2 regions of the Mesobacillus jeotgali genome follow, and region 1 is predicted to be linked to the other one. Evidence: a T-box and tRNA genes for the amino acid it is inferred to sense, from the RefSeq annotation. Region 1 holds a T-box; the other holds one or more tRNA genes.
The links. The T-box of region 1 lies ahead of metG (methionine--tRNA ligase). A T-box ahead of a tRNA ligase gene usually reads a tRNA of that ligase, here a tRNA-Met.

Region 1 (3,477 bases):
GCTGCAACGATCATTTCTGAAATTGGGGAGATAGATCGATTTACTGACCCCAAAAAGCTGGTAGCATTCGCTGGAGTAGACCCAAGTGTTTTCGAATCCGGTAAGTTTACTGCCACTAAAAACCGAATCACAAAAAGAGGATCCAGCAGGCTTCGTCACGCCTTATATATGGCTGTTCGTTGTGCTATACGTGACTGCCGGAAGAGCAAAACAAGCGATGAGATCATTCCTCGAAATAAGAAATTACGAGAGTTCTATGATAAGAAACGTGAAGAAGGAAAACCATTTAAAGTAGCTGTAATTGCTTGTGTAAATAAGCTCTTACATTGGATATTTGCCCTTTTAAAAAACAGAACTACTTTCCAAGATATAGTATAGAAACACCATCTTACTAAATAACGAAAAACCTTCCATTTCAGAGAATAAGAAGGTTATTGGTATACCCTTTTTTAGTATATCACGAGGGATTTCGAAATTTTAATGAAAAATATTGACAAACTATTAGCTGGTTTTGTTTAATAAGGAATTCAACAAAAAAGGTGACTAATCCTTCTTGGACCAATGCACCCCTTAGTTCAATAACTTAATGCTGCTACACTCATTATTGAGTAAATTATCAATATAAATGTAATTGTTATCCAAACCGTGTTTTTAGCAGTATTCTCACCTGTTCTTATTTTTTTTGCTATACTCACACAATTTAAAACAAAAACAATACAAATGATCGGCATTAAATTAAAAGCCACCCATTCCATCATTTTTAACCCTTCTTCAATACTCAAACGGCTTCATCCCCCTTTTAAAATATACCAATCTTAAACAAAACTGCATCGTTTCTTTAATAAGGAATTCAACAAAAAGGAGCTTTAACCCTTCTTGGATTAAAGCACCAGTAATACATAACATTTTCATTTGCTGCCTTTAAGAACATCGTTTAATTGTAATGGGGAAATTGTACCTTGGTGGAAGTATAATTGCCACCTACCATCAATTAATTTCCAAATAGAACTGCGAAGTGTATTCCGATTTCTTGTTTTATCACTTACAAAATAAGTAGCTAAAACTATTTCTGAAGATAAGGGATATATCTCATGATTATGTAGTGACATTTCAGTTAGCACAACTCCAGATTCGAGACATTCCTTTTTATCAAACATATAACCAGAACTACCTATTTCAAAGAAATCATCTGCAAGTATTTTATCTAGTTCTTCACGACTTTTACGAACTTCAAGTCCTGTATGCCTTTCTTCCAATTCTTTTATATGTTCCTTTAAGTTCACATCCATAACTCCAACTCCTATATTTTTTCACTTTAATTTCTACAGGCATCTTCAACTATCCTCCCCCGTTTGTTAAAGAACAAAAATAAAGTATCTCACGTTTATTTTAACATAAAATTCCATTATTCATTGTTATACTAATATTATATTAGATTGACCTTGATTGTTTTACCTAGAATAATGACTGTCATTTAAAACGCCAGTTTGATTTTTGTGAAGGCTATTTTCAAAAAAAATGATATTGACTTCCTGGAAAATTCTGAATAAAATACAGATTAATATCTTTGAAAAGCGATGAAGAGAAAAAGTAGAGTGCAACAGTTTTTTACAGAGAGCTTCGGCAGCTGAAAAGAAGCAAAGACAGACACTTGAAAAATGGTCTCCGAGCTCCGTCCTGAACATGCTTTTTAGCATAAGTAGGATACGGCGAGAATTGGCACTCGTTATCAATGTCACAGTATAAGATCGCGCGTCACATGCTCCGTACTTGATGAGGCAAATGGTGTGAACTGTTTGCGAAATAAGGTGGTAACACGTGGGATTCCAAACCTCGTCCTTAACTATTGCAGTTAAGGGCGGGGTTTTTTGTTTTTTCTAATTTCATAAGGAGGTCATTCAAATGAGTATTTTTATTGGAGGAGCATGGGCTTATGCTAATGGGTCGCTGCATCTAGGGCATATTTCGAGCCTGCTGCCAGGGGATATTTTAGCGAGATATTATCGCTTAAAAGGGGAAAAGGTTTTATATGTTTCAGGCAGTGACTGCAATGGAACTCCCATTGCAATCAGGGCTAAGCAAGAGGGCGTGTCATCAAAAGAAATTGCAGACAAGTTCCACCACGAGTTCAAAGAAAGTTTTACGAAACTGGGTTTCTCGTATGATATCTACACAAGAACCGATGCAGCACATCACCATAAGGTCGTTCAGGAATTGTTTTTGAAGCTGCTTGATAAAGGATTTATTTATAAGAAAGAGATTGAACAGACAGGACCAGCAATTTTTGCCTGATCGGTATGTTGAAGGAATTTGTCCAAAGTGCGGGGCGAACGCTCGAGGAGATCAATGCGATTATTGTTCAAGCGTGCTGGAACCGCTTGATTTGCTGGAGAAAAAGTGCAAAATATGCGGCAATCCGCCAACAATAAGAACAACCGAGCATTTTTACTTTGCATTAAGCTCACTCCAAAATTCTTTGGAGAATTATACAAAGAATGCTGAACAGAAACAGCTTTGGAGAGAGAACGCCATATCATTGACCAAGAGGTACTTACAAGAAGGCCTGCAGGATCGGGCAGTTTCCAGGGATTTGCCTAATGGGGTAAGTGTGCCGGTAAAAGGTTATGAGGATAAGAAAATTTATGTGTGGATCGAGGCGGTTTCGGGTTACTATACAGCAAGCAAGCTCTGGGCGGAAGAAACTGGACAGGATGACGCCCCTTTTTGGAATTCTGCTGCTAAGTCTTATTATGTACACGGGAAAGATAATATCCCGTTCCATTCGATCATTTGGCCTGGGATTCTCGAAGGCCTTGGAATCGAAGCACTTCCAACCCATATCATTTCTAATGAATATCTCACATTGGAAAAGAAACAATTGTCCACAAGCAGAAATTGGGCAGTTTGGGTGCCGAATATTATTGAAAAGTACGACCCTGATTCTATCCGCTACTTTCTGACCACCAATGCACCGGAAAGCAGGGATGCAGATTTTTCATGGAAGGAGTTCATCTACAGTCACAATAGTGAACTGTTGGGGGCTTATGGAAACTTGGTGAATCGGACCTTGAAATTCATACAGAAAACATTTGATGGTATTCTTCCGGAAAGGGAGATTAACATAGAAATAGCAGACAGGATTAATCTCCTATACGAAGAAACCGGACGATATATTGAAAGCGCCAATTTTAAAAAAGCTCTGGAAAAAGTGTTCGAACTAGTGAGATATTCAAACAAGTACTTCGATGAACAACAGCCATGGAACCAGGTTCGTGAAGATACTGAAGCATGTAAACAGACTCTCGCAGACTGTGCATATATCATCGGAAATCTGGCCAATATCCTGGCGCCATTCCTTCCTTTTTCAAGCGAAAAGGTTAAAGGTATGCTGCAAATAACGGATCACAGCTGGAAGCCTATATTAGTAAGTCCTCAAACCTTGACGAATGTAGATCCATTATTCGAACGTATAGACCC
Region 2 (3,477 bases), 2.1 Mb from region 1:
CCCAATAGGTGTTTATGACAGTGACAAGCTGTTGGGGAATGTAACGATTAAAATAGGAGAAGAAAACGAAGAATACACAGGTTTGAATGGAAGAACGAATAACCTGGCGAACCTGATGATCTCTGCTGATGAACAAGGACCATTCGGAAGTCCATTTGTTGATTCAGAAAGAACAGCCGTAACTGAAAAAACAACAAATGCTCTGCAGATCGTTTATTTAAGACCTTCAGCTTCCCCTGAAGGCAAGCAAAAAATGACCGAGTCTCTAATGAACATGTTTACCCAAATCCATGGCGGAGCGGGCACATATCGAATTTTAGGATGCTGAGGCATCCTACTTTCTTTTCGAGAAATATTTAAAGAAAAGATAATACTTTATATCATTCATTGTTATTTTCAAGTAGGTATGAGATTTTTAAGCGGAGAAATTCCGGCTATTGTAATATTTGAAGCGTATGAAGCTGAAATAAGCGGAGGTATTCCGGTTAACTGCTATAAATAAGACAAAATCCAACGACTTGAATGGAACACTGTGAAATCAACATTCAGTTTTTTACAAAGACAAAGAAAAGAAAAAACGCAGCATATCGTTTTCTGGAAACGACATACTGCGTTAGTCACGTATGTATGGAGCGGGTGATGGGAATCGAACCCACTACATCAGCTTGGAAGGCTGAGGTTTTACCAGTAAACTACACCCGCATACACATCTTTATGAAATAAAGAAAACAGGATCACCTGTTTATAATAAAAGTGGTACCGGTGGTCGGGGTCGAACCGACACTCCAGAAGGAACACGATTTTGAGTCGTGCGCGTCTGCCAATTCCGCCACACCGGCATATTAAATTGTCTTGCTGCCACTATAATCTAGTGGAGGCGGCAACCGGATTTGAACCGGTGAATAAAGGTTTTGCAGACCTTTGCCTTACCACTTGGCTATGCCGCCATATATTTTTGGAGCGGAAGACGGGATTCGAACCCGCGACCCCAACCTTGGCAAGGTTGTATTCTACCACTGAACTACTTCCGCAAAATGGCTGGGCTAGCTGGATTCGAACCAACGCATGACGGAGTCAAAGTCCGTTGCCTTACCGCTTGGCTATAGCCCAAAATATACTATTCATCTACTGATGAATTTGTGATTAAAATGGGGCGACTGATGGGAATCGAACCCACGAATGTCGGAACCACAATCCGATGCGTTAACCACTTCGCCACAATCGCCATAATAAAATTGGCAGGGGTAGTAGGAATCGAACCCACACCAAAGGTTTTGGAGACCTTCGTTCTACCTTTAAACTATACCCCTATATTAAGTGGTGGAGGGGGACGGATTCGAACCGCCGAACCCTGAGGGAGCGGATTTACAGTCCGCCGCGTTTAGCCACTTCGCTACCCCTCCACTATAACATTTTTTCTGATGTTAAAAAAGCCATTTTATTAAATTACCTAAATAACAAGGTATTACATAAATGGTGGCTCAGGACGGAATCGAACCGCCGACACAAGGATTTTCAGTCCTTTGCTCTACCGACTGAGCTACTGAGCCACAATGGCGGTCCCGACCGGGATCGAACCGGCGATCTCCTGCGTGACAGGCAGGCATGTTAACCGCTACACCACGGGACCAAAGTCTTTTCAAGTGATTAACTTGAAAATAACTTTATGATTGCGGGGGCAGGATTTGAACCTGCGACCTTCGGGTTATGAGCCCGACGAGCTACCGGACTGCTCCACCCCGCGACGGTAATAAAGAATATCGATTTGTGCATGCACCTTAAGAGCAATGACTGTCCCGATCTCAGGAAGTTTATTCAAGCTGCTGCTCAATCGGTACAACTCGCAGTTCATACAGTGAAGTAACGCTCGTTGCTCCACCCCGCGACGATATTAATTGAAGATTATTTTCACTTCGTGAAAAATCATGGTGGAGGATGACGGGATCGAACCGCCGACCCTCTGCTTGTAAGGCAGATGCTCTCCCAGCTGAGCTAATCCTCCGTTTGGTGACCCCTACGGGATTCGAACCCGTGTTACCGCCGTGAAAGGGCGGTGTCTTAACCGCTTGACCAAGGGGCCAGATATAAGTTTCTATGGCGGAGAGCAAGGGATTCGAACCCTTGAGACAGCGTTGACCGTCTACACGATTTCCAATCGTGCTCCTTCGACCTCTCGGACAGCTCTCCAAATTGGCTCCGCAGGTAGGATTCGAACCTACGACCGCTCGGTTAACAGCCGAGTGCTCTACCACTGAGCTACTGCGGAATAATGATTATTTCTCCGACTTGGATACGCGATCCATATCTTTGAAGATTGGATGAAAATGCATCCTGCCCGGCGGCGTCCTACTCTCACAGGGGGAAACCCCCAACTACCATCGGCGCTGAGAAGCTTAACTTCCGTGTTCGGTATGGGAACGGGTGTGACCTTCTCGCCATCGCCACCAGACATTTTTTAAAGACAATATCTATTATACTGTCTTTTATGCATTTTGCAAGAGAAAAATTAAGAAAGTTTTTCACTTAATGAAAAGCTTTTATTCCCTCAAAACTAGATAATGTTGTAAGAAGAAAACAAGAAGAACGAGTAATCATTTTGGTTAAGTCCTCGAACGATTAGTATCAGTCAGCTCCACACGTCACCGCGCTTCCACCTCTGACCTATCAACCTGATCATCTTTCAGGGTTCTTACTAGCTTGCGCTATGGGAAATCTCATCTTGAGGGGGGCTTCATGCTTAGATGCTTTCAGCACTTATCCCGTCCGCACATAGCTACCCAGCGATGCCTTTGGCAAGACAACTGGTACACCAGCGGTGCGTCCATCCCGGTCCTCTCGTACTAAGGACAGCTCCTCTCAAATTTCCTGCGCCCACGACGGATAGGGACCGAACTGTCTCACGACGTTCTGAACCCAGCTCGCGTACCGCTTTAATGGGCGAACAGCCCAACCCTTGGGACCGACTACAGCCCCAGGATGCGATGAGCCGACATCGAGGTGCCAAACCTCCCCGTCGATGTGGACTCTTGGGGGAGATAAGCCTGTTATCCCCGGGGTAGCTTTTATCCGTTGAGCGATGGCCCTTCCATGCGGAACCACCGGATCACTAAGCCCGACTTTCGTCCCTGCTCGACTTGTAGGTCTCGCAGTCAAGCTCCCTTGTGCCTTTACACTCTGCGAATGATTTCCAACCATTCTGAGGGAACCTTTGGGCGCCTCCGTTACTCTTTAGGAGGCGACCGCCCCAGTCAAACTGCCCACCTGACACTGTCTCCCGCCCCGATCAGGGGCGTGGGTTAGAATTTCAATACAGCCAGGGTAGTATCCCACCGACGCCTCCACCGAAGCTGGCGCTCCGGTTTCTCAGGCTCCTACCTATCCTGTACAAGCTGTACCAAAATTCAATATCAGGCTACAGTAAAGCTCCACGGGGTCTTTCCGTCCTGTCGCGGGTAACCTGCATCTTCACAGGTACTA

Region 2: it has a tRNA-Met gene. The T-box ahead of metG (methionine--tRNA ligase) is inferred to sense a tRNA for this amino acid. The anticodon was not compared.

Annotation. Positions count from the first base shown of each region.
Region 1 covers NZ_CP109811.1:3,771,921-3,775,397, reverse strand. Annotated here, with positions in the region: partial or broken gene FOF60_RS19320 (IS110 family transposase) at 1-378, shown strand, start outside; gene FOF60_RS19315 (hypothetical protein) at 576-782, opposite strand; gene FOF60_RS19310 (nuclear transport factor 2 family protein) at 909-1,289, opposite strand; T-box leader at 1,569-1,844, shown strand; partial or broken gene metG (methionine--tRNA ligase) at 1,903-3,477, shown strand, end outside.
Region 2 covers NZ_CP109811.1:1,061,870-1,065,346, reverse strand. Annotated here, with positions in the region: gene FOF60_RS05325 (B3/B4 domain-containing protein) at 1-328, shown strand, start outside; tRNA gene FOF60_RS05320 (tRNA-Gly) at 629-702, opposite strand; tRNA gene FOF60_RS05315 (tRNA-Leu) at 755-839, opposite strand; tRNA gene FOF60_RS05310 (tRNA-Cys) at 873-947, opposite strand; tRNA gene FOF60_RS05305 (tRNA-Gly) at 957-1,031, opposite strand; tRNA gene FOF60_RS05300 (tRNA-Gln) at 1,036-1,110, opposite strand; tRNA gene FOF60_RS05295 (tRNA-His) at 1,150-1,225, opposite strand; tRNA gene FOF60_RS05290 (tRNA-Trp) at 1,237-1,310, opposite strand; tRNA gene FOF60_RS05285 (tRNA-Tyr) at 1,319-1,403, opposite strand; tRNA gene FOF60_RS05280 (tRNA-Phe) at 1,475-1,550, opposite strand; tRNA gene FOF60_RS05275 (tRNA-Asp) at 1,555-1,630, opposite strand; tRNA gene FOF60_RS05270 (tRNA-Met) at 1,671-1,744, opposite strand; tRNA gene FOF60_RS05265 (tRNA-Val) at 1,927-2,002, opposite strand; tRNA gene FOF60_RS05260 (tRNA-Glu) at 2,006-2,080, opposite strand; tRNA gene FOF60_RS05255 (tRNA-Ser) at 2,096-2,187, opposite strand; tRNA gene FOF60_RS05250 (tRNA-Asn) at 2,192-2,266, opposite strand; rRNA gene rrf (5S ribosomal RNA) at 2,334-2,449, opposite strand; rRNA gene FOF60_RS05240 (23S ribosomal RNA) at 2,597-3,477, opposite strand, start outside.